3 regions of the Planococcus sp. VCh962 genome follow, and region 1 is predicted to be linked to each of the others. Evidence: riboswitches for the same ligand, from Rfam matches in the RefSeq annotation. Region 1 holds a riboswitch; each other region holds the start of a gene.
The links. A riboswitch is a leader RNA that binds a small molecule or an ion and turns the genes downstream of it on or off. The one in region 1 is predicted to bind S-adenosylmethionine.
Positions count from the first base shown of each region.

Region 2: it holds a riboswitch for S-adenosylmethionine, as region 1 does, so the genes downstream of both, AC3AQ9_RS16225 (methionine ABC transporter ATP-binding protein) here and ssuE (NADPH-dependent FMN reductase) in region 1, are expected to answer to the same signal.
Region 3: it holds a riboswitch for S-adenosylmethionine, as region 1 does, so the genes downstream of both, AC3AQ9_RS15420 (MetQ/NlpA family ABC transporter substrate-binding protein) here and ssuE (NADPH-dependent FMN reductase) in region 1, are expected to answer to the same signal.

Region 1 covers NZ_JBYLHS010000002.1:434,549-445,370, reverse strand. The annotation lists gene AC3AQ9_RS09540 (quinone oxidoreductase family protein) at 1-958, shown strand, start outside; gene AC3AQ9_RS09535 (dicarboxylate/amino acid:cation symporter) at 1,200-2,444, shown strand; gene rbsK (ribokinase) at 2,668-3,549, shown strand; gene AC3AQ9_RS09525 (hypothetical protein) at 3,740-4,009, shown strand; gene AC3AQ9_RS09520 (hypothetical protein) at 4,336-4,905, shown strand; gene AC3AQ9_RS09515 (MGDG synthase family glycosyltransferase) at 4,906-6,018, shown strand; gene AC3AQ9_RS09510 (DedA family protein) at 6,036-6,650, shown strand; SAM riboswitch class I at 6,658-6,765, shown strand; gene ssuE (NADPH-dependent FMN reductase) at 6,872-7,432, shown strand; gene dacB (D-alanyl-D-alanine carboxypeptidase/D-alanyl-D-alanine endopeptidase) at 7,631-9,130, shown strand; gene AC3AQ9_RS09495 (gamma-glutamyl-gamma-aminobutyrate hydrolase family protein) at 9,406-10,128, shown strand; gene AC3AQ9_RS09490 (dipeptidase) at 10,129-10,822, shown strand, end outside.
Region 2 covers NZ_JBYLHS010000007.1:52,537-63,358, forward strand. The annotation lists gene AC3AQ9_RS16210 (dicarboxylate/amino acid:cation symporter) at 1-277, opposite strand, end outside; gene AC3AQ9_RS16215 (MetQ/NlpA family ABC transporter substrate-binding protein) at 571-1,389, opposite strand; gene AC3AQ9_RS16220 (methionine ABC transporter permease) at 1,430-2,098, opposite strand; gene AC3AQ9_RS16225 (methionine ABC transporter ATP-binding protein) at 2,091-3,116, opposite strand; SAM riboswitch class I at 3,200-3,304, opposite strand; gene AC3AQ9_RS16230 (thioredoxin family protein) at 3,443-3,748, opposite strand; gene AC3AQ9_RS16235 (hypothetical protein) at 3,754-4,092, opposite strand; gene gcvH (glycine cleavage system protein GcvH) at 4,229-4,609, opposite strand; gene AC3AQ9_RS16245 (arsenate reductase family protein) at 4,688-5,041, opposite strand; gene AC3AQ9_RS16250 (acyl-CoA dehydrogenase FadE) at 5,134-6,915, opposite strand; gene AC3AQ9_RS16255 (acetyl-CoA C-acetyltransferase) at 7,195-8,370, opposite strand; gene AC3AQ9_RS16260 (3-hydroxyacyl-CoA dehydrogenase NAD-binding domain-containing protein) at 8,399-10,783, opposite strand.
Region 3 covers NZ_JBYLHS010000006.1:99,498-110,319, reverse strand. The annotation lists gene AC3AQ9_RS15435 (enoyl-CoA hydratase/isomerase family protein) at 1-397, opposite strand, end outside; gene AC3AQ9_RS15430 (methionine ABC transporter permease) at 416-1,087, opposite strand; gene AC3AQ9_RS15425 (methionine ABC transporter ATP-binding protein) at 1,074-2,102, opposite strand; gene AC3AQ9_RS15420 (MetQ/NlpA family ABC transporter substrate-binding protein) at 2,168-2,977, opposite strand; SAM riboswitch class I at 3,074-3,186, opposite strand; gene ltaS (lipoteichoic acid synthase) at 3,521-5,545, opposite strand; gene AC3AQ9_RS15410 (NAD-dependent epimerase/dehydratase family protein) at 6,023-7,042, opposite strand; gene AC3AQ9_RS15405 (DUF4256 domain-containing protein) at 7,226-7,789, shown strand; gene AC3AQ9_RS15400 (MFS transporter) at 7,836-9,194, opposite strand; gene AC3AQ9_RS15395 (IclR family transcriptional regulator) at 9,691-10,437, shown strand; gene AC3AQ9_RS15390 (NAD(P)-dependent oxidoreductase) at 10,584-10,822, opposite strand, start outside.

The sequences.
Region 1 (10,822 bases):
AGCACCTGAAGTTATGCAGTTTCAAGAAGTGGAAGAACCGAAAATTGCCCCGAATCAGGTGCTGATACAAGTGCAGGCCATCAGCGTAAATTTTGCAGACATTAAGGCACGCCAAGGGCAGTATCATGGAATTGCTCCGGGAGCCGCGTTTATTCCAGGGCTCGACTGTGCAGGAGAAATACTTGAAGTGGGCAGTGAAGTGACAAAGTTTAAGCCTGGACAGCGCGTGATGGCATTTCCGAAGGAAGGATCTTATGCCGAATATGTGGCAGCGGATGAAGCTTTGACTTATGCAGTTCCGGATAAAGTGGATATCGAAACGGCTGCGGCATCATTGACAGTAGGAATTACAGCATACAATGTCATTCAGAAAATGGCGAGGCTCGCTCCGGGAGAGGCCATTCTGATTCATGCGGCAGCTGGCGGCATCGGCTCGACAGCGATTCAATTAGCCAAAATCTTAGGTGCGGGAATGATTATCGGAACGGTAGGCAGTGATGAAAAAAAAGATATCGCCAAAAGTTTCGGGGCTGACCATGCAATCAACTACGTGTCAGGGGATTTTGTGGAAGAAGTGAAAAAATTGACAGGCGGTAAAGGGGTAGATGTCATTCTGGATACCGTTGCTGGAGAAAATTTTGAGAAAAGCATGAAATGCTTGGCTCCGTTCGGCAGAATCATTTCTTTTGGCCATGGCAATACAGGATCAGTGCCGGGCAATATCACAACTGCTGATTTGCATTCTAGCTGCCGAGCAGTCATTGGATACAGTACAGGGACTTACCGCAAACAGCGCCCTGAATTTCTGCAGGAAGCGGCAGAAAAAATAACGGAATACATGCTTGAGAAAAAACTGGAGATGGTCATCTCGAAACGCTTTCAATTAGCCGAGGCTTCAAAAGCGCATGCCCATATTGAAAGTAGAAAAAGTATCGGAAAGATTTTGCTGATGCCTTAATACAGTCAAAACAGCGGCTCTTCGCAAATAAGCAGCTGCTGTTTTTGTTTTTCCAGTGCTGAGGAAATATGCTTATGTTACCATAGTACTGCTGGGTTCAAATAACTTTAAGGTCTTCCAGGTCACTTGAAGTTATCGTAGCATATCAATTATTAGGCAGAAATGAATAATCTAACACTTGTAAATCTTTCAGTTCATCAGTTAAACTATTGCTTAAGTCTGAAAAAAAAGGAAGAGATGCATGAAGAAAAAAAGTTTGACTGTAAAAGTAATAACTGGACTTGTTCTGGGTGCTATTGTAGGCTTGCTTATCAATCTATTCGCGCCTGGAGCTTTCGAAAATTTAAATACATATTTATTTGTACCTCTTGGCCAAATATTCTTAGGTTTAATTAAAATGCTTGTCGTGCCACTTGTGCTTTTTTCCATTATTTTGGGAACAGCTGGACTCGGTGACCCTTCGAAATTAGGAAGAATTGGTTTGAAAACGGTTTCCTATTTCTTGGTGACGACAGCAATCGCCATTGTCATCGGCTTGTCGCTGGCAGCAGTTATCCAACCGGGGCTAGCCGGCGATTTTGATTTGGCAAATGCTTCTTTTGAAGCTGAAGAAGCGCCATCGATTGGTGAGACGCTGATGGATATTATTCCAGAAAATCCATTAGCGGCATTAGTAGAAGGCAATATGCTTCAAATTATTTTGTTTGCGGTATTTATTGGTTTGGCTTTGACTGCTCTTGGTTCTAAGACCAAAGGTATTGTCAGCCTGGTCGAGCAAGGTAATGAAATTATGATGTATCTGGTTGGTATTGTGATGAAGTTTGCACCATATGGAACATTTGGCTTGATTGCTACTGCTGTTGGATCCCAAGGTTTTTCTGCAATGAAAGCAATGGGGTCTTATATGATTGTTATTCTTGCTGCGCTATTAATTCATGCCGCTTTCACGTACGGTGGCACAATAGCATTTTTAGCTAAGAAAAATCCGATTTGGTTTTTCAAGAAGTTCGCTCCGGCTATGACTGTGGCGTTCAGTACATCAAGTAGTACCGCTACGCTTCCTGTCTCAATGGAAGTAGCGCAAAAAGAGTTAGGGGTGCCAAAACCGATCAGCTCATTTGTCCAACCGTTGGGTGCAACAATTAATATGGACGGTACGGCTATTATGCAAGGTGTTGCAACGATGTTCATTGCACAGGCATATGGCGTTGATCTAACAATGGGAGAATTGGCGACGGTCGTGCTGACGGCTGTGCTGGCGAGTATTGGTACAGCGGGAGTTCCGGGAGTGGGGCTCATCATGCTGGCTATGGTGCTTAGCAGTGTCGGCCTTCCGGTGGAAGGAATCGGCTTGGTCATTGGAATTGACCGCTTGCTGGATATGAGCCGAACAGCAATTAATATTTCGGGTGATGCTGCATGTGCGGTTTACGTGGCAGAAACTGAAGGCAAACGTGTATTGAAAACCGAAGAAGTAAATGCTTGATAACAATATTTGAATCGCATATTGGACAGACTTTCAAATGAAAGTCTGTTTTTTTTGATTGGAAAGATTAAAATAGCACACATTGCGATTCATAGTAAATATTTGTTCAACTAGTTACACTTTCTGGGAAAAGGAGTTATGATTGTACTAAAGATGACAGACAGGAATTTTTATAAGTGCCAGCAATATTTAAAGTACAGAGAATTGCAAGGAGCGTGGAAGGATGATTACAGTAGTGGGAAGCATCAACATGGATCTTGTCGTGCGCACGAGCCGTTTTCCAAAGCAAGGAGAAACCGCTTTAGGTGATTTGTACACGACAGTACCTGGAGGCAAAGGCGCTAATCAGGCGGTTGCAGCTGCTCGGCTAGGCAGTAAAGTACATATGATTGGGGCGGTTGGCACTGATGCTTTCGGTGATGAGTTGCTTGCTGGTTTGAAAGCGGAATCGGTGCATACAGACGCAATAAAACGAGTGCAAGGGACAAGCGGGATTGCCAATATTCTATTGTCTGAAGGCGACAACCGGATCATTGTCGTTCCGGGAGCGAATCATAGCCTGAAAGCGGAAGAAATGGATGCTTTTGAACCGCAATTATCCCAAAGCAGCATAGTGATCATGCAATTGGAGATGAAGATTTCAGTTGTTCAGCGCACATTGGAAATCTGTCATCAGCATGGGGTTTCAACCATTTTGAATCCGGCTCCCGCGACTGGGTTTACAGATAATTTCCTGCCTTACGCAACTTATTTAACCCCGAATGAAACAGAAGCAGAAGAAATATTCGGTAAAGATTGGGAGAAAGCGCTCGAACGGTATCCAAATCGGCTCATCGTCACTATTGGCCATAAAGGGGCACGTTATTTCAATGGCTCCCGTCACGTTATAGTTGAAGGATTCACAACTGAAGCTGTTGATACAACAGGTGCTGGAGATACATTTAACGGCGCACTTGGTGTGGCGCTGGCTGAAGGCATGCCATTCGAAGAAGCGGTGCGCTTTGCTAATGCGGCAGCTTCCTTGTCTGTTGAAAAATTTGGCGCACAAGGAGGAATGCCAACGCGGGTAGAAGTAATGGCGCGCTTAAAGACAGCCACTTCCTGAAGGGTACTGTTGATCAAGATTATTGCCCGGGAAATAGCGTTTCAAAATACGCATACAGAAGGGCTTATTTCAGTAGGATGAGCGTTCTTGCAAGGTATTTTCAGTATTGCAGAATTCAAGTCATACAGACCTTTGCAAAACTCATTTTCTGCTATACTGGCCTTAACAGGAATGAGCAGGAGGCGATGGGATGAGGCATGTCTGGAAGTTGAAGTACGGATCGCACACTATTCAGGTAGAGAAAACCTTATCAAGTGAAAAGCTTTTTGTGGATGGCGTTCTGCAGGATGAACAACTGGGTTTTCGTTGGAGTTCACGGCTGTTCGGAAAAGTGAAAAATGATGAAGGTGAGACTGAAGACATCAAAGTCTCGATCGGTTTACTCCTTCTTAAAGTGCAATGCCGGATTTTTGTCGGGGAACGGCTTGTCCATTCGACGGATATCCAGTGGGAAGGCTGAAAATTAAAGCGGGTGTATGAAGAGAGGCAGAACATGCCTCTCTTTTTTTCATTTTATGCTCTATTTCAAGCCGATTATGCCCAACTCTGTCTGCTTTATGCCCAACTAGCAAAGTAATATGCCCAACTTCGGCTCAAATATGCCCAACTGCCATTTCCCACTGCTAAATCCCTTCTCTTTATTAATAAAATCGCCTAGAAAGCTCTACACCTCAAGTCTTATGAATAAAAAGTCCTGCGCCCGATGTCGCGTATTTCTCCTGAAGCTAAAATAGAGACAAGTAAAAATGCAGGGCTGCTAATAGCGGCTGATAAGGAGTTGGAATAATGGAGGTCTATATTGTATTTACCGATACAAAAACTCCGCTGTCTAAAATAATCAAAACTTATACCCGGCACACCTACAGCCATGTATCATTGTCCTTTAATCAGGAGCTGAACGAAGTATATAGTTTTGGAAGGAAAAATGCCGATAATGCATTCAGCGGCGGTTTCGTGAAAGAGGACTTGCAGAGCTGCCTGTTTCAGCGGGCACAATGTGCAGTTTTCAAATGCGGGGTGACGGCAGATGGATTTTCTGCGATGCAAGCATTCGTCCGGCAGATGGAATGCCGTCATGAACAGTATAAATACAATTTGGCCGGCTTGTTTGGAGTTGCGCTGAAGACGGCTTTTGAAAGAGAAAAAGCTTTCTTCTGTTCTCAATTTGTGGCGGAGGTGCTGCAAAGCGGCGGTGTCCATGTTTCTTCAAAACCGGCCTGCCTGACGATGCCTGGAGATATATACGGTGCTGAAGAGCTGGAATTCGTCTACAGTGGAGCGATGAAAAATTTTCCGTTTTTTATGTCCAACCCGATGTCTTCAAAAAAAGAAGTACAATTAGCGGAGGTGTTTTGAATGAAGAAAATATTGGTTTTTTCGCTTCTCAACAGCATGCCTTCAGGCCATCACCAGGTTGCCGATGCAGTCTGTGAATATATATCCAGCCATTCAAGCGACATCGAATGCAAAAAATTGGATTTACTGAGTGAATGGAACGCGAAAGCCGAAACAACAACCGTTAAAGCTTATTTGCATTGGATTCGCAAGTCACCTCATTCTTATGGCTGGGTCTACCGGAAATTTGCCTTACAATCGAAGGAAAAACATTCTGCGACATATTTTGACTGGCTATTTATGAAGAAAGTTGAAGCAATCATCGCGGCAGAAAAGCCGGATTTAATTGTTTGTACACACGGGTTTCCTTCTTTCTTTATCAATAAACTAAAAGAACAGGGAAGATGTCCAGTACCTTGCCTTAATATTTATACTGACTTTTTTATAAACAATATTTGGGGCAGAAGCCATATTGAGTTCCATTTCGCGGCGACCGAGATGATGAAAGATAAACTGCAAAATGATTATCAAATTCCCGCAGAGCGTATATTTGTCACCGGCATTCCTGTCAGCGAAAATTTTCAGGCGCGTTACAGCAAGGAAAAGAAGAAAGCAGTGACGGTTTTAGTTTCGGGGGGAAGCACCGGGCTTTCTACAATTGTCGATCAGTTTAAAGGTGAGCTCGATAGCAGCAAGTGGAAGATATTAGTTCTTTGCGGAACCAATAAGCGGCTTCGTGAACAAATCGCAGCGCTGAACAATCCGGCAATAACACCGCTTTCCTATATTTCTTCAAAAGAAGAAATGAACCGGCTTTATGATGAAGCGGATGCATTGATAACCAAACCCGGCGGAGTAACAATCAGTGAAGCACTGACAAAAGAATTGCCGATCTTTTTATCTGCTCCTCTTCCAGGACAGGAAGAAATCAATCTAAATTATTTAACCAGGAAAAATCTCGTTTTCACTTTACCGGGCAACAGCAGTCTATTGGATTTTATCGCAAGCACGTTGGAAGACGAAAAACTGACCCGCAATTACAATTCAGCGGTCCAGGCATACAAAAAGTCGCTCATACTGACAGGATCTAGTGAGATAGTGGAAACAATCGAACAAATGCTGATCAGCAGCTGACAAGGAGAGTGGAAAACATGGCAGAACAGCTGTTGGTGTTTCTTGAGAGTATAGGGATGGCCGGTTTGTTTGCGGCCATGTTTTTTGAAGGGGCATCTCTTCCTTTTCCTGGAGTGGCAATGGTTATTGCTTACGGAGGATTGCTGAATCCGAGTATGGCAGCCGCAGCTCTTCTTTCCGCTGCTTTAGCGGTGACTTACAGCGGAGCTAGTCTGATACCATATTATCTTGGCAAAACCATGCACACGATGCTGCAAAAGAAATTCCATAAGGGCCTGCAGCGCGCTGGTCATTTGTTCGGGCGTTATGGCATCTGGAGCATTGCATTGTCCCGGCCGTTCGGCATTGGAAACTACATTTCGTATGTAGCCGGAATGAGCCGTATAGGCATCGGCAAATATTTATTGCTTACATTTTTAGGCATTTATCCATGGTGTTTAACCATGCTCTGTTTGGGCGTGTATGTCAACGGCAATTATGAGGCATTTCAGAGTTTATACAGTAGCCATCAGCTTTATCTAACTATTGGAGCTGCTTTGGTGCTTGGCGCTGTTTTTCTGGTTTATTCAAAATTTCGGAAAGCAAATCCTTTTGTTGACAAAAATAATTCCGAGTATTATGATAAACATTAATTAAATAACCTTATCCAGAGAAGCCGAGGGACTGGCCCATTGACGCTTCAGCAACCTCTGACATTTGTCAGGAAGGTGCTAAATCCAGCAGGAATTTATTCTTGGGAGATAAGAACAGGACGGATTACATCAGCCTTCTTTTCTCTTAATATGAGAAAAGAAGGCTTTTTGTTTCCTGCAGTTGCACAGTGCATATTTCGGCAAAAGAAAGGAAGATTACAATGAGTGATATTGTTGTTTTATCAGGAAGCCCTTCAGAAGATTCCAGATCAGATTTGGTATTGAAGTATTTAGGAGGATTAATAACAGAACGCGGTTTTTCTGTAACCCATTTGTCCATAAGAGACGTGCCGCAAAATGATTTGTTTTTAGGGAATTACAAGAGCCCGGCAATAGCTGAAATCAGTACATTGATCCATGGAGCAAAAGGTGTCATTGTCGGCTCCCCTGTTTATAAAGCTGCCTATTCCGGGGTCCTTAAGACGCTGATCGACCTTTTGCCGCAGGATGTTCTGCAGGATACGCCAGTGCTTCCGCTGATGACTGGAGGAAGTTCCGCCCATCTACTGGCGCTTGAATATACGTTGAAGCCTTTACTCGCTACTTTAAAAGCCCAAAATCTAAAAGGCGTTTATCTGGTGGACAGCCAAATAGACAAATCCAATCCGCAGAATCCGATTATCGATAAAGAAGTAGAGCAGCGCATCAAAAAACAGCTCGATTACTTTACTGAAATTATTGGCAGACGTTCCTCCATACCAGATGTAGAGCAGGAAATATAAATTAAAAAGAGTGGATAGCTACTATGCTTTCCACTCTTTTTAATTGATTGAAACAGCAATTTTATTGATATCAAATGGATAATATTACTATTAAAGATAAAAATTCTATGTTCATTGATTCATTTGTATAAAAATCGGAATATTCTTTCTTTTGATGTGATACGCTTCTGTTATTACACAATTGGAGGAGATGGGATAGTGGAAAAGAAGCAGTGTTGGAAATGGGGAGTTCTGTTATTTTTGGCGGCGATATTGGTTTTTTCACCAATTCAATGGAGCAATACCAAGCAGTCGGCGGGAGCGGATGAAGATTATGCCGGGCTGGTAAGTGAAATTAATAACATATTGCAGGATGGGCGGCTGGATGGAGCGACTACTGGTGTCAGTATTCGAAAAGCTGATTCTGGGGAAGTAATTTACGACCACTTCGGTGATGTCCGCCTGAAACCGGCATCGAATACGAAATTGTTCAGCAGCATGGCTGCACTTGAAACGCTTGGGGAAGATTATCAGTTCACTACAGAAATACATACAGACGGAAAGCTTAAAGGGAAGGTCCTGCATGGCAACTTGTATTTGAAAGGCAAAGGAGATCCGACTTTGCTGCAGGAAGATTTTGAGCAGTTAGCTGCTGAATTGAAAAGCCAAGGCATCCAGAAAGTGAAAGGTGGTTTAATCGGCGATGATACGTGGTATGACGGCGAGCGTTTGTCAGAAGACATCACTTGGAAAGATGAGATCTACTATTACGGTGCACAAGTATCTGCACTCACTGCTTCACCAAATGAAGACTATGACGCTGGGTCAGTCATTGTGGAAGTCAATTCCGGAGATGCAGAAGGAAGCGAAACAAAAGTGACGCTCACACCGCATACGGATTATGTAAACATCATCAATAAAACAACAACCGTGCCAGCGGGACAAAAGAAGACCGTTTCCATCACACGTGACCATGGGACGAACGATATTGTGATTGAAGGGGAAATGCCGCTTGGAGGATCGCGTACACGCGAGTGGATCGCAGTATCAGAGCCTGCCGGTTATGCGCTTGATTTGTTTGAAAATGCATTGTTGGCTCAGGGCATTCAGTTGACCGGCAACCACGGTCTAGAGATGGGAGAAACTCCAGAAGGCACCACAATGCTCGCTGAGCGGAAATCCATGCCGTTGCGTGATCTTTTCATTCCATTTATGAAGTTAAGCAATAATGGGCATGCCGAAATTTTAGCGAAAGAGATGGGACAGGTGGTAGCCGGTGAAGGCAGCTGGGATGCCGGACTTAAAATAGTTGAAGAAGTAGCGGCCGATTTGGGAGTAAACACCAACACCATTCAATTGCGCGACGCTTCAGGCATGTCCCATGTGAATTTGGTTCCAGCCAATGAGATATCCCAATTGCTTTATGCGGCCCAGCCAAAAGATTGGTATGATACTTTTTTAACTTCACTTCCGGTAGCCGGTGCAGCGGATCGGATGGTTGGAGGAACACTTCGCAACCGGATGAAAACAGGGGATGCGACAGGGAATGTCACAGCTAAAACGGGAAGCCTGACAGCAGTTTCGTCGTTGTCGGGATATGCAACGACGAAAGAAGGAGAAAAGTTGATCTTTTCGATTGTCATCAACAACGATTTAACAATCGTTACGCCGATTGAAGATGCAATCGCTGCAGCAATTGCGGCATATGATGGAGAATAACTGATACAGGCCTCGAAAAGTAAGTTTCTTTTCGGGGCTTTTACTGATTTGGAGAAAAACAGAATAGCCTTGCGGAACCATTTATAGGAGTTGGACTGAAGAAGGATTTTTTAGATGCAGCAGCGAGTGCTTCGTCGCAAAAACTTGTCTGCGGCAAATAAAGCTGTTTTGCGGAATAATAACAGCTACAAATTTTTCATTCAGCCTCTCTAGCAATTTCCTTGTTAATTCTGTATGTTTAAGATATTCAGACAATAAATTGGGGGGAATTACATATGAAACCGATCATCGGCGTTACTTCATCAAGAGAGTTAGGCAAAGAAAAATACCATATTCAACTGGCGGATACTGAAGCGATCCTGCAGGCGGGCGGGTTGCCGATCATGCTTCCGCATTTGAGAGAAGAAACAGATATAGACCGGATAGCTGAGCGCATTGATGGATTGTTTGCAGCTGGTGGCTATGATGTCGATCCAACTCTTTTCGGGGAAGAGCCCCATCCGAATCTGGGAACCGTTATTCCTTCAAGGGACGCTTTTGAACTGGCGCTGATCCAGAAAGTGCTGGAACTTGGCAAACCGATTTTAGGGATTTGCCGGGGAGCACAGATTTTGAATGTGGCAGTGGGAGGCGATATGTATCAGGATATTCCCGCGCAAATGGAAGGCAATATGCTCCAGCATCAGCAGAAGGCACCAGTGGAACATGGCAGCCATTTTGTTCATGTAAAGGAAGATTCTTTGTTGCACCGTTTGACAGGATCTGAAAAGTTGAGAGTCAACAGCCGCCATCATCAAGCAAATCGGCATGTGCCTGATTCATTTCTGGTCAGCGGAACAGCAAGCGACGGCGTAATAGAAGCAATCGAAAGCAAGGCGCATCATTTTGTGCTGGGGCTGCAATGGCATCCGGAAAATATGGCGATTGCATCCGATGTGCCTTCGCAGAAAATTTTCAAGGGATTTATTGAAGCTTGCCTGGAAGAAGGGGATGAATAAATGAAAATCATCGATACCCATTGTGATGCTTTGCTGAAATTACAGTTGGCTAAAAGAGGAAGTTTGTTTCAGCAGGAGCCGCTGAGTTTTATAGATTCTGAAGCGCTGGATACAAATTTCCAGCGCCTCCATGCAGGCGGCGTAAAAGTTCAGTTTTTCGCTGTTTTCCTTTATCCGGATTTGCCATCAGATGAAAAATGGCAGCACGCTCTGGAGCAAGTGGATTTATTCTATACAGATGTTCTCGGTAAAAACCCGGCGATGAAACATATCAAAAAATGGGAAGACATCGACCGCTTAAAAGACAATGAAATTGGGGCAGTTTTAACGCTTGAAGGAGCGGATGCATTCGGCAATGACTTGATGAAGCTGCGTCAATTATACCGCTTGGGTGTGCTGTCAATCGGATTGACGTGGAATAACGCCAATTTATGCGCAGACGGCGCAGGAGAACCGCGTGGAGGCGGGTTGACGCTGCTAGGGAAAGAAGTGGTGCGCCTGAACAATGAACACCGGGTTTTCACGGATGTTTCCCATCTATCCGTAAAAGGCTTTTGGGATGTTATGGAGCTTGCCGATTATCCGATGGCCAGCCATTCCAATGCGCGGGCGCTCCGTGATCATCCGCGCAACTTGGACGACGATCAGGCAAAAGCGATGTTTGCAAAGAACGGATTGATTGACGTGGTATTTT
Region 2 (10,822 bases), on a different contig from region 1:
CAGCGAAAAACGCCAGAATCCCTGCTACGATTGTAGATGCATAGGCAAAGAATGTAGCAAGGCCGAGCAATTTTCCTGATCCTTTACCAAGCTGGGCAATACCAGGAGCGATAAACCCGAGGATGATTAAAGGTACGATGAAATTAAGAAAATTACCAAAAAGCGATGTAAATGTGGCAAATATCCGAGCCATCCACTCTGGCGCAAATGATCCAACCAATACTCCTAAAGCGATAGCTACGATAATCCTCGGTAAAAGACCGAATTTAATCTTCATGATGTGTCCTCCCTAGATGAACAACTGTTTTTTTAATATTATATAAAACTATCACATTGGTCCAGTAATTAGAATAGATTCATTAATACGCGGAATTTTTTTATTATTTCGACAAAATAATAATTAATTATTTTGCTTGCGCCGACCGTGTTGGATATAATCAAGCGGTTTCTCCTCTGCAACAGATTCACTACTAAACTTAGCAAAGAAGCCCAAAATAAAAAACTGCAGCCCTTCTCGATCAGTTCGAGTCGGCCTGCAGTTTCATAATATGCTTTTTTACATTTAAGAAATTAGTCGACAGGTACTACTGACCCGCCCCACTCTTCTAAGATGAAGTCTTGGATTTCCTGTGATTTCAGGGTTTCGACTAATGCTTTGATATTTTCGCTGTCTTCATCGCCTTTATTAACTGCGATGATATTGACGTAAGGAGATTCTGAACTTTCAAGTGCAATGGAATCTTCCAACGGGTTCAAACCGGCATCGATTGCATAGTTCGAGTTGATCAACAACGCATCGCCTTCGCCAGCTTCATATAATTGAACCATCAATGCTGCTTCATAGTTCGCATCAAACTCAAGATTTTTAGGGTTTTCCACAATATCCTTCACTTCAGCAGCTGTTTTGTCTATGCCATCTGCCAGTTTGATCAAGCCTTGAGCTTCCAACATTGATAAAATACGGCCATGGTCGGCCACCGAGTTGCTCATTAGGATTGTTGCGCCTTCAGGAAGCTCTTCCAATGAAGCATATTTCTGAGAATAAACACCGATCGGTTCGATGTGGATTCCGCCTGCATTTTCAAAATCGTAGCCAAATTCTTTCTTTTGTGACTCCAAGTAAGGAACGTGCTGGAAATAGTTCGCATCGATTTCCCCTGCTTCTAAATCCTGGTTTGGCAAAATGTAATCTTGGTATGTTTCAATTTCCAATTCAATTCCTTGTTCTTCAAGCAGCGGCTGTGCCTGTTCCAAAATAATCGCGTGAGGTACGTTTGAAGCACCCACTTTTAATGTGCTTGACTCTTCTTCACTTGCTCCGCCGTTGCCGCTTCCGCAGCCAGCAAGTACAAGCGCTGTCAATAATGACCCAGTTAATAATTTTTTCATCTAACTAATCCCCTTTTTCTATATTTTTATAGTTGAGCTGCTAGCGTTTATCTGATTTAGTAGTCAATCGGTCACCAATAAATTGGATTGCGAAGACGATGATCAAAATCAAGATAGTCGCCATCAGCGTAACATCTTCCCGGCTTCTCTGGAAGCCATCAAGGAACGCGAGTGTTCCTAAGCCGCCGGCACCAATAATTCCGGCCATGGCAGTGTATCCAACCAATGCAATCGCTGTAACTGTAATACCCGAAATCAACGCCGGTTTGGATTCCGGCAACAGCACTTTGCGGATAATCGTCCATGTTGTCGCTCCCATTGAACGCGCAGCTTCGATGACCCCTTTGTCAATTTCCTTCAATGCAATCAATACCATACGCGCATAAAATGGAGCTGCTCCAATGATCAAAGCAGGCAAGGCTGCATTCGGCCCACGGATTGTGCCGATAAGAAATTTCGTAAAAGGAATTAGCAAAATAATTAAAATGATGAATGGAATGGAACGGAAAATGTTGACGAATGCCCCTGTCAGCCAATTGACAACACTGTTAGCCCATAATTGCTTTGGTGCCGTCAAAAATAGGACAATTCCCAAAACCAATCCGATGACAAATGTGAAAAATGTCGACATAGCAGTCATGTACAATGTTTCGAGCGTGGCTTCCCACATGCTGTCCCAGTCGACGTTCGGGAATAATGACTCAATCATTTGCCATCACCTCCGTCTGGACATTCTCTGCATTTAAGAAAGCGAGCGCTTCCGATATCTCTTGTTGTGAACCTTTCATTTGTAAAACCAATGTTCCGTAAGCTCCTCGCTGCGTGTGCGATATATTTCCTTGCACAATATTGATATCAACAGGGAACTTCCGGATTAGCTTAGTCAAAATAGGCTGTTCGGTTTGTTCACCGACAAAAATCAATTTTACTAGTTCGCCAGTTGGATAGAGTTCCCGCAGATGTTTGATCGTTTCGTTCGAATCTTCCGTATCGGTTACTTGAGCGACAAAACGCTTTGTAATTTGCTGTTTCGGTGCCTGGAAGACATTCAAGACATCCCCCAGTTCGACGACGCGTCCGCCTTCCATAACCGCCACACGATGGCAAATTTTACGGATAACATGCATTTCATGTGTAATAAGGACAATAGTAAGTCCTAAACGCTTATTGATATCGACCAATAGCTCTAAAATTGAATCCGTCGTCTGTGGATCGAGTGCTGAAGTTGCTTCATCACAAAGCAGCACTTCAGGTTCATTAGCCAGCGCCCGGGCAATGCCGACACGCTGTTTCTGACCACCCGACAGCTGGGACGGATAGGCATGTTCTCTTCCTGTAAGGCCTACCAGCTCTACTAATTCCTGGACGCGTGCATCGCGCTTGTTTTTTGGAACCCCTGCAATTTCAAGCGGAAATTCAATGTTTTCTTTTATGGTGCGTGACCACAAAAGGTTGAAATGCTGGAAAATCATACTGACTTTCTGGCGTGCCTTCCGCAGCTCTTTTCCTGTGCTTGCCGAGATATCTTGGCCATTAATCGTTACAGTTCCTGAACTAGGCTTTTCCAATCCATTCAACAAACGGATCAATGTACTTTTGCCTGCCCCACTATAGCCGATAATGCCAAAAATTTCACCGGATGAAATCGACAGGTCGACATGGTCGACAGCTGTTAAAGTGCCTTTTCCCGTGTCGAAAACCTTCGACAGTTCTTTTAATTCAATCATCCTTTTACAACTCCTAATCCAAAATAAAAACCCTTCTGCGCAGAACTGAGCAGAAGGGTGACCGTGAAAACACGAAAACCGCTCTCTCATCTCCCAGAACCTTCGTTCCGTGTGATTTGGCACCATTTCATTTTCATGACGGTTGCCGGGCTTCATAGGGCACTTCCCTCCACCACTCTAAATAAGAGTTACGATATGAAATTATTGTTCAGAGATTCAATTTACCATGCTCGACATTTTTCGTCAATACATATGTTGAATTAATCATCTTTGCCTTATTCCCAGCGGCTGAAGCGGTGTATCAAAGAGCCTTTCTTTTGTCCAACTTACAGAGACCTTAATTTCTCGTATATATAAGGGACCGACTGGAAGGCGTATATCTTTTCCTTCAGCTGGCCATTTTCTGTAATGAGCAGGCACGGCACACTTTCTACCTTGTATAATTCGGCAATTTCTTGAACATAATTCAAATTTGCTTTGCCCATCGGCATACCTGGAAGGAGCTCTTTTACGACATCCATCATTTTAGAAGCAACTTGGCATGTTCCGCACATCGGTGTATATAAATAATAAGCGGCAATTGACTTTGTATTTTTTTCTTTCAGCCATTCTTTATGTGTCCATTCTTTCATCTATTTCATCCCTCGGTTAATAACTTATTGACTTGAATATTTGCTGAAATCAGCACATCCAGTAAAATCCGGATCGGTGTCGCTGCAACTTCCTTGTAACTGCGGTTGATATAAAAATGCCGGGCTTCAGGAAATTCGCGTTTGACCAGTTTTCGCAACTGTTCACCTGATTTGTCCGCATCTACCAATATGATGATATCTAAGCCTTCATAAGGCAGCAATATCTCTTCAAGCCTCGATGCACTAACTGTACCATTTGTGCAAAGAATCGTCACGGGTTCTGCAATAAGCGGCGCTATTCGGGTTTTATCACTGAGCCCTTCAACAACGATTACTTTATCCATAAGTCAACACCTCGCTGATATATGATGAAAGATAAGGGGGAACGGCTGCTTTCCACTGATTCAGCCGGTAACTTCAGATTTTATAAACTCACCCGGCTAGCAAAAAAAGCGCCAAGTAATAGGCGCTTTTAAAATATTACTCGTTGATCATTTCCTGATATTGTTCAGCTGTCATCAAATCACTGATTTCAGCTTCTTCTGGAGATTCGATTACCACCATCCAAGCATTTTCGTAAGGAGATTCGTTTACGAATTCCGGACTGTCTTCAAGCTCAGCATTGACTTCAATCACGCGTCCGCTAATAGGCGCATAAAGTTCTGAAACAGTTTTAACTGATTCAACGCTGCCAAAAGGCTCATTTCTTTTCAGTTCATCTCCAACTTGCGGCAATTCTACGAAAACGATATCGCCAAGTTCAGCTTGTGCAAAATGCGTAATACCAATACGGGCTGTGCCGCCTTCAACTTTAACCCATTCATGCTCTTTAGAATAACGAAGTTCTTGTGGTGTGCTCATCGAAAACCCTCCAAATTATGTAGTGTACTCAATTTCAGTTTGACATAATACCCATAGAATTACAAGATTTCACTGTTATCACTTCCAAGTATTTTCAAACTCTTCCTCTTTAAAGCCCAGTGTTACTTTTTTCCCGTCCCAAGCTAACGGACGTTTGACAAGCATTCCATCTGATGACAGCAGTGCTAGCTGCTGATCTTCAGGCATTTCCTTCAATTTATCTTTTAGTCCCAGTTCCCGGTACTTCATGCCGCTTGTATTAAAAAACTTCTTTAATTCAAGTCCGCTTTTTTCATAAATTTCGCGAAGTTCAATGGGGGATGGCGGTTTTTCAGCAATATTAACTTCATTATATTCGATCTCATTTTGATCGAGCCATTTTTTTGCTTTTCGGCAAGTTGTGCATTTCGGATATGCATAATATGTAATCATTTAAAAACCTCCTTTTAACCAAGCTTACCAAAATTAGTACCCTTGGTCGATGTAAAAAACGCAGCCCGAAGACTGCGTTTTTGAAGAAGGCATCAAACTACATATTTCTCTGCTTCCACTAATTTAACAGCTGCTTCTCGTTTTTTAGCTATCACGTTATATGGGGTAGAACGCGTCAGTTTCCGCAGTGCCGAAAGCATCATGCGCTGATTGTCGCCTTCCACAGCTGCAAGCAAAGTTTCTTTTGCATCTTTTTCAATCTTATCGAAGGCTTCCTGGCAGTAAATCTGCGTATACAGCAATTTTTGCTGCGCTTTTTCTTCGCCGGATGCTGCAATCGCTTTTTCTGTGCGGAGCACTGCGGATTCCATCGCAAAGACGTTGCTGACGATATCAGCGATGTTTACAAGCACTTCCTGTTCTTGTTCAATCTTTGCACCATAAGTCTGTGCCGCCAGTCCAGCTGCAAGCAAAGCAATTTTCTTGGAGTTTCTCACCAAGTATTTTTCCTGTGCCAACGCTTCTGTTCCAATTTCTTCCGGCATCATCATGAGCAATTCCTCTTGCAATTGCTGGGCATGCTGCAATAACGGAAGTTCACCTTTCATTGCTTTGCGCAGCAAGGTGCCAGGAACCAGCAAACGGTTGATTTCATTTGTTCCTTCAAAAATCCGGTTGATGCGGGAATCCCGGTAAGCGCGCTCAATCTCGTACTCCTGCATGAATCCGTATCCGCCATGCAGCTGAACGCCTTCGTCAACAATATAATCCAGTGTTTCGGTGCCAAAGAATTTATTCATCGAACATTCCACTGCAAATTCTGCAATCGAATCTGCCACCAATTTCCCGTTGGCATGCTCTTCTTCTGTAAAGCCGCTCATGCGGTCTTCAAAAAGGCCGACTGTGCGGTAGACCGAACTTTCAAGAGCATACAATTGAGAAGCCATTGTACCCAATTTTTCACGGGTTAAGTTGAATGAGGAAATTGGCGTTTTAAACTGTTGCCGTTGATTCGTGTAAGGAATCGTAATTTCCAGTGCACGTTTTGAACCTCCGATTGTGCCTACTCCCAATTTGTAGCGGCCGATGTTCAAGATATTAAAAGCAATAATATGGCCGCGCCCTGCTTCACCCAATAAGTTTTCGACAGGTACTTGAGCATCCTGCAAGACTAATGTACGAGTAGAAGATGACTTGATCCCCATTTTCTTTTCTTCCGGTCCAACAGAAACTCCATCATATGCTCGTTCCACGATAAATGCCGAGAATTTCTCGCCGTCTATTTTTGCATAAACGATGAATACATCAGCGAAGCCAGCGTTTGTAATCCATTGTTTTTCGCCGTTTAAGACATAATGAGTGCCTGCTTCATTTAACTTAGCTACAGTTTTGGCTCCCAAAGCATCTGACCCTGAGCTTGGCTCTGTAAGGGCATAGGCAGCGATCAATTCGCCTGTCGCTAGACGCGGCAAGTATTTTTGTTTTTGTTCTTCATTTCCAAAAAGAACGATCGGCAATGATCCAATGCCCACATGGGCTCCGTGAGTAATCGAGAACCCTCCCGCCTTTGACATCTTTTCCGCAATCAAAGCGGAAGCGATTTTATCAAGGCCAAGGCCACCGTACTGCTCCGGTACATCAGCACCGAGTAGCCCGATTTCTCCAGCTGTTTTCAATAAACGCACCGAATGCTCAAATTCGTGGTTTTCTAATTTTTCAACCACAGGCAATACTTCCGTATTCACAAAATCCTCCGTCGTTTTAGCGATCATTTTTTGTTCTTCGGTAAAGTCCTCCGGTGTGAATACGCGGGATAAATCTGCGTCTTCGATTAAGAAACTGCCGCCTTTGATTAACGTCTTAGATTCTGCCATTTTTTATTCCTCCTGGTTTATGGTTAGGTTATATTGAAATGCATAAATTTTTTAATCGATATTCCGCAAAACAGCTTCGCTTGCCGCGGGCGTGACATTAGCCGAAGCCTGCGAGGCTAAGTCTTTACGACGAGCTTGCGCAGGCGCGTCCACGGGCTAGGCGAAGCAAGAAGACAGGCGTTCTTTGCCTGGCTACTTGCGAAAGCCATGCCCAAAGCGGCCTAAGCGGCCTAAGCGGTATACAAAAAGCCATTTCTTCAATTCGACTTACTCAATAATTTACAGCATTTCAAACACGCCTGCTGCGCCCATGCCACCGCCGATGCACATGGTCACCACGCCGAATTGTTTTCCTTGGCGCTTTAATTCACTCATCATCTTCAGCGTCAGAATAGATCCTGTTGCTCCAAGCGGATGGCCTAAAGCGATGGCCCCGCCGTTTAAGTTCACTTTATCGATATCCAGGTTGAGGTGGCGGATAACGCCCAATGATTGGGAAGCAAAGGCTTCATTTAATTCCCACACGTCGATATCTTCAACTGTAAGGCCTGCCAGTTTCAATGCTTTTGGAATGGCAACAATCGGTCCGATGCCCATTACTTCCGGCGGTACGCCGCCAGTTGCAAATGAACGGAATTTGGCAAGCGGCTTTAATCCGAGTGATTCGGCTTTTTCACGGTCCATTACCAAGACCGCTCCTGCGCCGTCTGATGTTTGTGAAGAGTTTCCGGCAGTTACTGTTCCACGGGCTGAGAATGCAGCACGAAGCTTGTTCAAGGTTTGAATGCTCGTGCCGTGGCGGACACCTTCATCCATTTCAAACATGAATGTTTTTTCCTGGTATTTATTGTTGTCATCGACAAAACGCTTGGTGACTTCGACCGGCACGATTTCTTCATCGAATTTCCCTGCCGCAATCGCTGCAGCTGCTTTTTCATGTGACCGGACCGCAAACGCATCCTGGTCTTCCCGGCTAACGCCGTATTGAGTGGCGACCTGTTCTGCAGTGTGGCCCATACTCATATAGTACTGAGGAGCAGTTTCTGCCAGCTTTGAATTTGGCCGGATGACATTGCCCATCATTGGCACCATGCTCATCGATTCAACGCCGCCTGCAATGATGGCTTCTGCGCTGCCAACCATGATCCGTTCAGCCGCATAAGCGATCGACTGCAGACCTGACGAACAGAATCGGTTGACTGTCACTGCTGATACCGTATCCGGCAATCCTGCCAATGCTCCTATATTGCGTGCGATGTTCATGCCTTGTTCAGCTTCCGGCATGGCACATCCCATGATCAAATCATCTATTGGGCCATCATATCCGCCTGCCCGGTTTAATGCTTCCCGGACTACCAATGCGCCGAAATCATCCGGGCGCACAGTAGCAAGTGAGCCTTTTTTCGCTTTGCCGACCGGGGTTCTGGCCCCAGCGACGATTACTGCTTCGCGCATGTGTTTCTCCTCCTTCAATATCTATCGATTAGTTGCGGAGCGGCTTGCCTTTGACCAGCATATGCTGCATCCGCTGCTGTGTTTTCGGTTTTGCAACCAAACTTAAAAATGCCTCGCGTTCTAAATCCAGCAAATATTGTTCATCCACTTTCATGCCATATGGAAGTTTCCCACCGGACAAAACAAAAGCAAGTTTTTTGGCGATTTTCAAATCGTACTCTGTAATAAATCCGGATATGAACATGCCTTCTGCTCCAAGTAAAAGAGTGGCATATCCTGGTTCTCCGGTAACTGGCACTTTTTCGCGAATCGGTGCCTGGTAGCCACTTTCGTACAAAGCAAGTGCTGCCTGTTTTGCATCATAGATCAGATGATCGCTGTTGACGCTGATGCCGTCGTTGAAATTCAGGAAGTTATTTTCACGCGCTTCTTCTGCTGAAGTGGATACTTTTGCCATCGCAATCGTTTCAAATACATTGCTTGCGATATTCTGGTAATCGACCGTTACGCCGTTCGGCAGGCCTTTCAAGTGTTTGATATAAAGTTCCTTGTTTCCGCCGCCGCCAGGAATCAAACCGACGCCCGCTTCCACTAAGCCCATATATGTCTCCATCGAAGCCTGGATATGTGCTGCATGAAGCGCCACTTCCGCTCCTCCGCCAAGCGTCATGCCAAACGGTGCAACCACTACTGGCTTTGAACTGTATTTAATTTTCATTAACGAATTCTGGAAGGTCCGGATGGTAAAATCCAGTTCAAAGATATTGTCATCTTGGGCTTCCATCAAGATCATGCCCAGGTTTGCCCCGACACAGAAGTTCTTGCCCTGGTTACCGATGACCAAGCCTTTATAATTTTTTTCTGTTTCATCTATCGCATAATTGATCATTTGCATAATGTCCAAGCCAATGGCATTGGAGCGCGAATGGAATTCAAGCAGCAGAATCCCATCTCCGAGATCAATCAGGCTGGCCCCTGCATTCGACTTCAAGACCCCATTCTTTTTCTTATAGCGTTTTAAGTCAATCGCTTTTTCGTTGACCGGCACCGGTTGGTAATCGGTTCCGTCGAAGAAATAAAGATCGCCGTTTTCTTCTTTATAGAAGCTTTCATTGCCGCTATCCAGCAAACTTTGGAGAAATGCAGGAATCTCTAAACCTTCCTGCTGCATCTTCTCGGCTGACTTCTGGACACCGATAGCGTCCCATGTTTCAAACGGTCCTTGTTCCCAGCCGAATCCCCATTTCATGGCATTGTCAATGGCCACAATGTCATCTGCAATTTCACCAGTCAACTTGGCTGAATAAAGGAGTGTCGGTGACAGAATGCTCCATAGCAGTTCTCCTGTGCGGTCATTTGCATAAACAAGCGTTTTGACTTTCGCTGCAAGGCCTTTCTGCTGTTTGGCCATCTCTTGTGAAGGCGTTTTCAAATTACCGGCTGGGCGGTACTCCAACGTCTCCGGATCCAGTTCCAGAATGTCTTTGTCTTTTTTAAGGAAGAAACCTTGCCCTGACTTGGCGCCAATCCATCCTTTTTCAAGCATTTTCTTTAGCAATTCAGGCGCTTCAAATACTTTCTGTTCTTCACCGGAAGTTTGGTCATAAACATTTTTCGCTACATGCATGAATGTATCAAGACCCACTACATCCAATGTACGGAATGTCGCTGATTTCGGCCGGCCAATCAATGGCCCTGTAACAGAATCCACTTCCCCGATGGAATATCCGCGGTTCTGCATCTCGCGCAATGTCACCAACAAGCCGTATGTACCGATGCGGTTTGCTATGAAGTTCGGCGTGTCTTTCGCAATAACTACGCCTTTTCCTAAACGGTCTTCACCAAATGCTGTCATAAACTCGAGCACTTCCGGAGCCGTCGTGTTTGCCGGAATCACTTCCAATAGCTTCAGATAGCGTGGCGGATTGAAAAAATGCGTACCTAGAAAATGTTTGCCGAAATCTTCCGAGCGGCCTTCCGCCATGGCATTTATACTGATGCCCGAAGTATTGGAGGACACAATCGTGCCCGGAGTTCTGACAGCATCGATTTTTTCATAAAGCGATTTTTTGACCTCTAAATTTTCCACGATGACTTCGATGATCCAGTCCACGTCTTTCAATTTCTCCAAGTCATCTTCCAGGTTTCCTGGTGTAATCAGCTGCAAATTCTTTTTAGCGGTCAATGGTGCCGGTTTCTGTTTCAAGAGTTTTTGCATAGAAGTCGCAGCAATTCGATTTCTTACCTGAGGATGTTCTAATGACAATCCTTTTGCCTGTTCTTCTTCCGATAGTTCACGAGGAACGATATCCAGCAGTAAAACCGGAATTCCTATATTTGCAAGGTGTGCTGCAATTCCTGAACCCATTACACCTGAACCAAGCACCGCTGCTTTTTTAATTTGGTAAGCCAATGAAAAACCCTCCTCGATTTTTGAATGAACCCTCATTCA
Region 3 (10,822 bases), on a different contig from region 1:
TGCCGAATTTGCTGTCGGTTGACGCAATGCGGAAATCGCAGGACATCGCCAATTCCAATCCGCCGCCGATGGCCAGTTTGCGGATCAGTGCAATGGTCGGCTTCGGGAAACGGTATAGCTGCTCGATCGCTGCTAATGCATGGTCGTTATAGTTTTTCGCTTTTTGCTGAGACAAGCGATTGTCCATGAATTCCTTGATATCCGCCCCTGCTGAAAAAGCTCTGTTATCGACGCCTTTAAGAATCAGAACCTTGATAGAAGAATCTTCAGCTGCTTCAGCCAGCAAGGAAGGCAATAGCTTGAACATATCCAGCGAAAATGCATTGCGCTGGTCTGCGCGGTTGATCACGAGTGTCGCGATCGCCCCGTCTTTCTCCAAATACAAATCGTTTTGCATTGAAATAAACTCCTCTTTTTAATCTTTTTTTAAGCGTGCCGAGAAATAATTCCCGAGACTTTGAACGCCTTGCACCAGAATGATTAAGATGAAGACAGTGGCATACATGACATCGACTTCATAGCGCAGATGGCCGTAACGGTAAGCCAAGTCGCCCAAGCCGCCTGCTCCCACAAGCCCCGCCATCGCCGTCGCGCCAATCAGTCCGACTGTAGCAATCGTCAAGCCAAGGACAATCGACGGGCGTGCTTCGCGCAATAATACATTCCAGATAATATGCCTTGTTTTGATGCCCATGGCTTCATAAGCTTCCCGGACCCCGCTGTCCACTTCCAATAGAGAAGACTCCATTAAGCGGGCTATGTATGGTGCTGTATAGATGACGAGTGGCACGATGACGCCTTGGACGCCAATCGTTGTACCGACAATCAGTTTGGTAAATGGCAAGATGAAAAACAGCAAAATAATGAATGGCACTGAGCGGATAATATTGACGACCAGATTCAGGATTTGATAAACCCATTTGTTTTCCCAAGCTTGCCCGCGGCGCGTCAATACCAGCAAAATCCCTAACGGTATCCCAAGCACAGCGGAGATTGCCAATGAAATCAACACCATCTGTGCTGTTTCGACAACTGCGGCTCCGATCACCGGCAGCCATTGTTCAACGAACGTATTATATCTTTCCATATTGATCATCCCATTCCTCAATCACTACGCCTTTGTCTTTCAAAAATTCCAAAGAGCGGCCAACTTCTTCTGTTGCTCCTGCAATATGTACATCGAGGTTTCCAATAACCCCATTTTTCAATTCCATGATATTCGCCGTTAAAATATTCGGCTTTACGTCAAATTCTTTTGCCATAGCCGCCAGTACCGGATCTCCCGTAGCTTCTCCGCGGAACGTCAAGCGCAGCACCGATCCACTTTTCTTCAAGTTGCCGACGAATTCCTTCGACAATTTGCGCTGTGAAATGGTATTCAGGAAACTCCGTGTCGTTTTATGCTGCGGTTTTGAAAACAGTTCAATTACCGGGCCGCCTTCCACGATTTCCCCGCCGTCCATCACATAGACGTGGTCACATATCTTTTGGATGACATGCATTTCGTGGGTGATCAGCAAAATGGTGATGCCGAATTCTGCATTGATCTTCAGCAGCAAATCCAGAATCGATTCAGTGGTTTCAGGATCGAGCGCACTGGTCGCTTCATCGCTGAGCAAAACATCCGGCTCTTGTGCAAGAGCGCGGGCAATGGCGACACGCTGTTTCTGTCCGCCTGACAACTGGGCCGGATAGGCATTTTTCTTTTCCGTCAAACCGACAATGTCCAAATACTTTTCCACTCGCTTTGGAATTTCCACAGCTTCCACCCCGATCAGCTTCAAGGGAATGGCGATGTTCTCTTCGACTGTAGCTGTCCGCAGCAAATTAAAGCCTTGGAAAATCATGCCGATGTTTTTGCGTTCTTCCAATAGTTCGCTTTTCGAAAGCTCCGTAAACTCCCGGTCATTCAGCCGGACTTTTCCGGTGGTCGGAGCCTCCAGTAAATTCACACAGCGGATCAACGTACTTTTCCCGGCTCCGCTATAGCCGATGACACCATGGATTTCCCCTTTTTTCACATGCAGCGATACATCATTCACTGCCCGGATCATCCCTTTTTTCGATTTAAATTCTTTTGAAACGTTCTCTAGTTGAATCATGCTCGTTACACTTCCTTCTAAATAGGAAAGGCCCGTGGCATAAATGCCACGCGGCTCTCCGAATTTTACCAGATTGGCAATACAGACCCATCAAATTCTTCTTCGATAAAGGCTTTGACCTTATCAGACTGATAAGCCGCGTTCAGCTTTTCAAGAACCGCATCGTCTTTATTCTCTTCTCTTACCACAATGTGATTGACGTATGGAGAGTCGCTAGATTCCAGCAAAATTGAATCTTCCAGCGTGTTTAATCCGGCTTCAATCGCCCAGTTTGTATTGATGGCCGCTGCATCCAGTTCACTTAACTGCTTCGGAATCTGTGCTGCTTCCAATTCGATGAATTCAAGTTCCAGCGGATTTTCTTCTACATCAAAAACCGATGCCGTTTCTTCCGTTCCTTCTTTCAGCGTGATGATTCCCGCTTCTTCCAGGATGAACAGGGCACGGGCGCCGTTCGTCGGATCATTCGGCAAGCCGAAAGTGGAGCCTTTTGGCAACTTCTCAATAGAGTCATATTCGTTTGAATAAACCCCCATCGGATTTAGAATCGTTGTAGCGCCGGCTACCAAATTTGTTCCGTGGTCAGCATTGAAAGCTTCCAAGAATGGTTTATGCTGATAGCTATTCACATCCAAATCGCCTTCGGACAGTGCTGTGTTCGGCAATACATAATCCGTAAAGACTTTCAGTTCAATTTCCAGGCCATCTTCTTTCGCCACTTCCGATACCACTTCCATGATTTGCTCATGGGGACCTGAAGTAACGCCAACCACTAATTTTTCCTCACTCAATTCAGTTGATTCGGCATTGCCGCTGCATCCTGCCAATAAACCTGCTGATAAAGTTAACGCTGTAAAGATTCCAAGTTTTTCCATTTTAATATCCCCCAATAGTTTTTTAAGCCCGAAATACGAAAAAGCCTCTCTTTCCATAAAGAAAGAGAGGCACAAATTTATCGTAAAATTCATCCTCTCTTATCTTTCAGAACCTTTCAGTTCTGCTGGATGTAGCACCTTTCCATGTGATTAACATAGATGGTTGCCGAGCTTCATAGGGCCAGTCCCTCCGCTACTCTTGATAAGAGATTTAGTTGCTTATTCAATTGCGAAACCTTATTGATTAATTTAGCCTATCAATATGCCAAAGTCAATGTTTTCTTAATATTATTTTTTTACTAATTATATACCGAAATGAAAATTCATTTTCAATTCAGCTTATTCCTTTCATGAACGGCAACAATCCGTTAAGCCGTAAAACACTATTTAGCGCTGCAATCGGGTCCAAACATTCACAATTCTTTACACTCTCTTTGCATTCTCTTATCAATCTTTTGAGATACTGTTCTTAGCAAGCAAAAGAAAAAAAGCTATCCCAAAAGCCAATAAAACAGCTTCCAGGATACCTTTTTCATTCATCAGTTATTCAGTTTCTTCGATTGGTTCGTCGATTGGTTCTTCGATTGGTTCTTCGATCGGTTCTACAACTGGTACTTCAACTGGTTTTACAGTTGGCTTGTTCAAGTAATTGTAATCAGCTGGATCAATCGGCGTGAATCCTTCAGGCGTATAGAATCTCAGCAAGTCGCCATTGACTACCCGGTCTGACAACTGCAATTCGTAATTTCCGTACTGTTGGAGTTTTTGCGCTTGTTCCAACTGATCTTCTTCGATTGGCAAACCGGTTTCTGGGTCATAGAAGGTGTCACCGATTGAATAGATCTCCGGGCTGGCATAATCGCCATTTCTGAAAGTGACCAGTTCTTCATGCTCCTCGGACAACAGATCTGTACCAAATTGGATATAATCCTGTGTTTCCACTCCAAGCAAATGCATCACAGTCGGCAGAAGGTCGATTTGGCCGCCATACGTATGGTTGATGCCGCCTTCCATGCCTGGCACGTGGATGAACAGCGGAACCCGCTGCAGCTTGGTGTTTTCAACCGGTGTGATTTCTTTAGAAAGCACTTGTTCCATCGCTTTATTGTGATTGTCAGAAATTCCGTAATGGTCGCCGTACATCACAATCATGGTGTTATCCGCTAAACCGGATTGTTCCAGATCTGCAAAGAACTGCTGAAGCGCTTCGTCTGCGTAGCGCGCCGTCTGGAAATAATTATCGACGCTTGCATCGCCAGTGGTGCCTTTTTCAATCGTCGTCAACTCCTGATCGATTTTATAAGGGAAATGATGCGACACTGTGATGAATTTCGAATAAAAAGGTTCCGGCAAGGTCTTTAAAAGTTCCGCTGACTGGTCAAAGAACGGCTTATCCATTACGCCATATTCAGCCATATCCGCTTCTGTCAGGCCGGTATAAGACTCAATATCAAAGAAATGGTCATAGCCGAAAGATTTATAGATTTCAGAGCGGTTCCAGAACGTTCCATTGTTGCCGTGGAATACCGCTGAAGTGTAGCCCTTGTCCTTTAAAATGGCCGGAGCTGACTGGTACGTATTATCACCTTTGGTAATAAAGGCCGAACCTTTCGACAATCCGAATAGCGAGTTTTCCAGCAGGAATTCCGCATCCGCTGTTTTGCCTTGAGCGGTTTGATGGAAGAAATTATCGAAATACAGGGTATTTTTATCTTTGATCATCGAGTTTAAAAACGGAGTCACTTCTTCCCCGTTCAATTTGTAATCCATCAGAAATGTCTGCATCGATTCCAGATGCAAGTAAACGACATTCATTCCTTCAGCTGCACCGAAATATGCTTCATTCGGAGTCGCATGATTGGATTTCGTGTAGTTCAACACTTCTGTAACTTCATCGCTGTCCGCCAGCACTCGTTGTGAAGAGGATTTCAGCGTTTCAACTGTGTCATAAAGAGCGTAATTGTACATGCCCAAATACTTCACGATATAAGCCCGGTCAAAGCCGCGGGTCAGTAATTGCGGACGGTCTCCTTCGGCCAAGCCCAGATTGAAGAACGAAATGGCCAACGCGAACGTGATGACCGGAATAACCGCTTTTTTCCGAATGTTCCGGGACTCTTTTTCGACTCTTTTCGAGAACACCAGATATGCCAGTAAAATGACATCTACAAAGAAAAGAATATCGGTCGGCTGTATCAACGTAGCAATGCTGCCACCTAAATCCCCGAAATTCTGCGTCTGGAACAAAGTCGGCAATGTGATGAAATCACTGAAGAACCGATAGTAGACCACATTCGCATACAAAAAGAAAGACATCAGGAAGTAAATCACTAGAAGCGATATGTACTTTCGTGTTCCTTTAAATAACAGCGACAGGCTTAAAAGCAATAGCGCGGATCCGAGGGGGTTGATAAACAGCAGGAACTCTTGGAGGAATCCATCGACATCCAATTTAAATTGTGTTTTTTGGGACAAGTAGGTCTTTAGCCAAAGCATAACTACAGCTAAGAGAAAAAGAGGCACATACTTGTTGAAATTTTTGTTTTTCGTAGTTTTAATTTTTTCCATATTGCACCTTCTTATAATTAAACTTCACGGGAACTGTTTGGACATTGAACTAAAAAAGCCTGAAGATAGATGACTCCAAGCGAGAGTTTCTTACAAAGAATGACAAACTCTATTTTACTAAAATATCACTAAAAATGACAGTTTAAAGTTTTTCGCCGTCACTGCTATTGATTTAAAAGTGTTAAAGCCTCTACTTCTAGGAACGATTCTTCCGATTTAAAGTTCCCAGCGAATAGCCACTTCTTTTCACTTTTTCCTTGCAACTATCTGGTGCTCTTCTTAAATTTCGCTTTGCGCAATGGAACAATCACTTGTCTTGTTTTATTCACAGCAATCCCTAAAGCTTCTTGGAATTTTAAGCTTTGATAATAAATTGGCCTTGCACAGTGATGTCCCCATCTAAAATTATAAAATGAAAGAATGGCCCCTTTGATAACAAGGAGCCATCCTGTTAACATCCAAATTCTACCCTTCATTTCAAAGCGCTCGTTGTTTCCAATCTTCCAGTATCATTTTTTCTTTCTCCGGATCCAGGCCAGCTTTGCGGTCTGTTACCGTCCGGGTGGCTTCCCAGGCGAGCGTGTCGCGGACCGTTTCACTTACAGGCCGGAACGTCAGCCCCGCTTTCAAGGCTTTTCGAATATCCACCGCGAGGAACCCACCCATCTTTTCACGGTCCGGTATCCATAGCGGCATGTCCGACCATCCTTCGACGCCGTGCCCCAATAGAAAGTTCTCATCTACCCAGATCAGCTCCGCATCACTTTCGGCATCCGCCTTGCACACTTCCAGGAACTTCTTCATCGTCAACTTCTTTTCTGGCCCCGTTGCATTGAAAGTTCCAGTCGTCTGTGCTTCCACCAAATTGACAATCCATTCGGCCAGATCGCGGGCATCGATGAACTGGACTTCTTTGTCTCTCCGCCCAGGCGCCAGCACTTCCCCGCCTTTTGCGATACGATTTACCCAGTAGTTAAAGCGGTCCGTGAAGTCATACGGCCCGACAATCAGCCCCGGCCGAATAGTTAAGCTGCGTCCCGGAAATGCCCGCTCTACTTCCTGCTCGCATAAAAACTTCAACTCGCCGTAATGTTGGCTGATCGCTTGTCCGGCATCCATTTTCTTGAGGTCTTCCAATTTTCCGGGCGGCAACTGTCCGACCGCATGGTTTTCATCTATCCCCGGCTCTTCTAACTCTGTATAAACCGAGGCACTCGAGATAAAAGTGTAATGCCCTACTGCGCCACTAAGCAGCTCTGCAGACTCCCGGACAGTCCACGGAACATAACCGCAAGTATCAATCACTGCATCCCATGTGCGCCCTTCCAATGCCTTTAAATCGCCGTTCCGGTCCCCAATTAGCTTCTCAACTTCCGGGAACAATTCCGGATTCGCTTTCCCTCGATTGAACAGCGTCACTTCATGCCCTCTCCTAAGCGCAGTTTCAGTCAGAAAACGCCCTAAAAAACGAGTGCCTCCGAGAATCAAGATTTCCATGTCCATTCCCCTTTCTTTTCTCAAAAGGTTTATTAAAGATTGAATCACGAGCATGCCTTCTGCAGCTATCAGCTTATATTATTCTACCGTGGGAGTGAACATTCCTTTTTTTCCAAAGAAGCAACATTTTTAGATATACTTAAACCATTACCAATATGTACAAAACCGAAGGAGGAAATCGCCATGACAAAGACAAACGAATTATCACCAGACCAGCGCGAAGAATTAATGAATGTTTTGAAAGACCGTTTCGAGAATAACATCACTCGCCATGAATGGCTGGAATGGGCTAACATCCAAGCTAAGCTGGAAGCAAACCCGGAAAAACTGTGGTCGCTTTATGAAATGGAACGAACAGGTGGAGAACCGGATGTCGTGGATTACGACAAAGCGAAGGATGAATATATTTTCTTTGATTGTTCAGCGGAAAGCCCTAATGGCCGAAGAAGCGTTTGCTATGACCCGGAAGCACTGGAAGCGCGCAAGAAAAACAAACCTGAAAACAGCGCCATCGGCATGGCAACGGACATGGGAATCGAGCTGTTGTCAGAAGAACAATACCGCGCACTCCAGAAACTGGGGAATTTCGATATGAAAACCTCAAGTTGGGTACAAACCCCCGAACAGGTCAGAGAACGCGGCGGCGCCCTTTTCTGCGATCTTCGCTACGGGCAAGTCTTTTTGTATCATAACGGCGCAGACTCCTATTATGCTGCCCGAGGATTCCGCGGCGCTTTGAGAGTTTAATTCAAAATACAAAAAAAGCCGCATCCAATAAGGATGCGGCTTTTTCCTATAATATAGAAGACTCGCTTGTTTGCGAAGTTTGTATCATTATATCTTTCTGTTTCGCATACGACTCTTTTTCAGGGACAATCGCCAAGGCAATCGCGGCAATCAATCCTGGAATCGCGAAAGCGATAAAATTCATCTGGATCGGCAAACTGATTGATAACAGGAAGCCGCCGAGAACCGGTCCGAGCATGCCCCCGATGCGGCCGATGCTGGATGCCGTTCCCAGAGCAGTCGAGCGGATATAAGCTGGGTAGTATTGCGAGACATATGCCTGGACAATATTTTGTGAGCCGATTGTTGCTGCTCCTGCAATTGCCACCAAGATATAAATCACGATAATATTGCCGCCGAAACCAAGCAAAGTCAGGACGACTGCGCCTGATGCGTACATCGGCACAAGCAATTTTTTAGCGCCGTATTTATCGCAAAGACGCGCAATAATCAAAGTTCCGATAATGGCGCCGCTTTGCAATGCGATAAGGAAGCCAAGACTTGAATTCAATGCATAGCCTGCATCCATCATCAATTTAGGCAGCCATGTATTTAATCCATACACCATCAATAAACAAGAGAAGAAAGCAATCCAGAACATGACCGTACTCAAGCCGCGCTTGTCTTTGAACAAGCCGACAAGCGGTACTTTCGTGTCCGCTTTTTCCAGTTCCAGCACTTCATCATTTTCATTGAACTCCGACTCCGGGCTCACTTTTTTCAGGATCCGGAAAAGCTCTTTTTTATTGCCGGTACGGATCAAATGGCTGGCAGTCTCCGGCAATTGCTTGTACATCAACGGCAATGCCAGAAGCGGCAACCCGGCAATCCAGAAAATCGATTCCCAGCCGAATTGCGGCATCAAGTAAATACCGAGGAGAGGCGCTAAAATTCCTCCCACGGAATAGCCACACAAGACGATGGAAACCATCATGCTTTTCATCTTTTTAGGCGAGTAGTCCGTCAGCAAAGCAATGATGTTCGGCATGATGCCGCCCAGCCCTAGCCCTGCCAAAAAGCGGTAAGTTGAGAACTCTGTTGGTGAACTTGCGAAACCGCATAGCACTGTAAACAAACTGAAAAGGATAACCGTCAGCAGCACCACTTTTTTGCGGCCCACACGGTCCGCCAATGTTCCAAAGAAAATTGCACCGAACATCATGCCGAACAATCCATAACTGCCCATTGCGCCGGCTTCCACTGAAGTCAGGTTCCAGTTCTCGATCAATACCGGTACCACAGTACCGTAAACCACCAGATCGTAGCCATCAAAAGCGATGATCAGGAAACTCCATAAAAGCAAGGTCCAATGGAACCCGTTGAATTTGCTGTTGTCGATCACTTCATTCGTATTAATTTTAGCCAAGAATATTCCTCCCTAATATAACAGTTCTCTGCAGGGCTTCCGTTTACTGGACGCCCTTGCTCTCTTCTGGACAACGCAACTTCCGGTTGCAGCAATCATCAACGGACTTGCGAACAACATGGCCGGTAAGTGTGTAAATTGGTTGCCTCTCTCTTCTCCGCTGACAAATGAATGAATTTTTAAACAATTTAATGTAAGCGTTCTCTTGTCAGCCATCATAACAAGAACTGTTGCCGAGCTTCACTGGCTCCGCCGGTTTTGATAAGTGGTAAAGTTTTGTCATTGCCCATGTAAATCCAATAAATTTCATTTGGAATTGTGTTAAAGCGCTTTCAATGTTATTTCCACTAATAAGACACTTTGTACACTATAAGTATATTATATAGATATATGATGTCAATAAAGAATTTTCTCTCTATTCATAAAACAGGTTTTTTGTCCTATCCTGTCTTTTTGGTATACTTAAGGAATGACATTGAAGGAGAAGATTGAAAAAATGCACATCCAGAAAGACACTGCCACTATCCAATCGCTGAAAATCGGCATCGCGATTGTAGACATCCTTATAGCAAATGGAAAGCCGATGCGTTTTAATGAAATTCAAGAACAGGCGGAAATGACTAAAAGTAATTTATATAAATATATGAATACATTGACGCAACTTGAACTGGTGATACGGGAAAATTCCACCGGACTGTTCCACCTTGGACCGAAACTGATTCATTACGGCGCCAGCGCTATCGGCAACCAGGATGCCACTGAAATCATCAATCCCTATTTACAGAACATCAGCCAGCAAACCAATTGCACGGTGCTGCTTGCTTCCGCCACAGCAAACGGGCCGGTCGTCGTGAAAATCTGGCAGCCAAGTCAGTCCTTGAATATCGGGGCGCAAATTGGCACAGTGCTGCCGAAGAACTCTTCCTCCGGGAAAATCTATAATGTTTTCCATAATAAATTAATTACGGAAAACTGGCGCACAGCATCAGAACCCGCCATGGAAGACGGCGATGAAGAATTTAAGAAAATTGCTTCTGAAAAAATCGCTTTTGCCATCGAACCATTAGTGGCCTCTATTTCGTCTGTCTCGATTCCAGTGCTGTCTTATAATAACGAGCTCATCGGAACCATCACAGTGGTCGGATTCACGCCCGATATCCCGAAAGACATCAACGATCCCATCAGCCATTATTTACTGGACATGCAAAAACAAGTTTCCCAAGCATTCGGCTATAGAGCATAAAAACCCGCATCTTTCCTGGACGGAAGATGCAGGTTTTCTATTAACGTCTTTAAACATAAAACGCCGCCTTCGAAATGATTCCATCGAAGGTGGCGTTTTTTCATATAACTGTTTTCTATAAAATGATCACTTTAATGACAGAAGCATTATGCTTTCGGCTTTTCTTTCTGCATCGAAGCAAATAATTGAGTTGACGACAAAGCATTGAATGGCATTGGCACCTTGTGTTTAACCCCTTGGCCATAAGCCGCGATCAAGTCTTTCAGCAAAACAGCCAATGCAGTTTCAGATGTCCATTCAGAAACATCGCTCCAATTGCGTACTACCCAGCTGTCGCCTGTGCTGACTTTCAACAAGTTCAAGACTTCTTCTTCAGGCAAGTTGT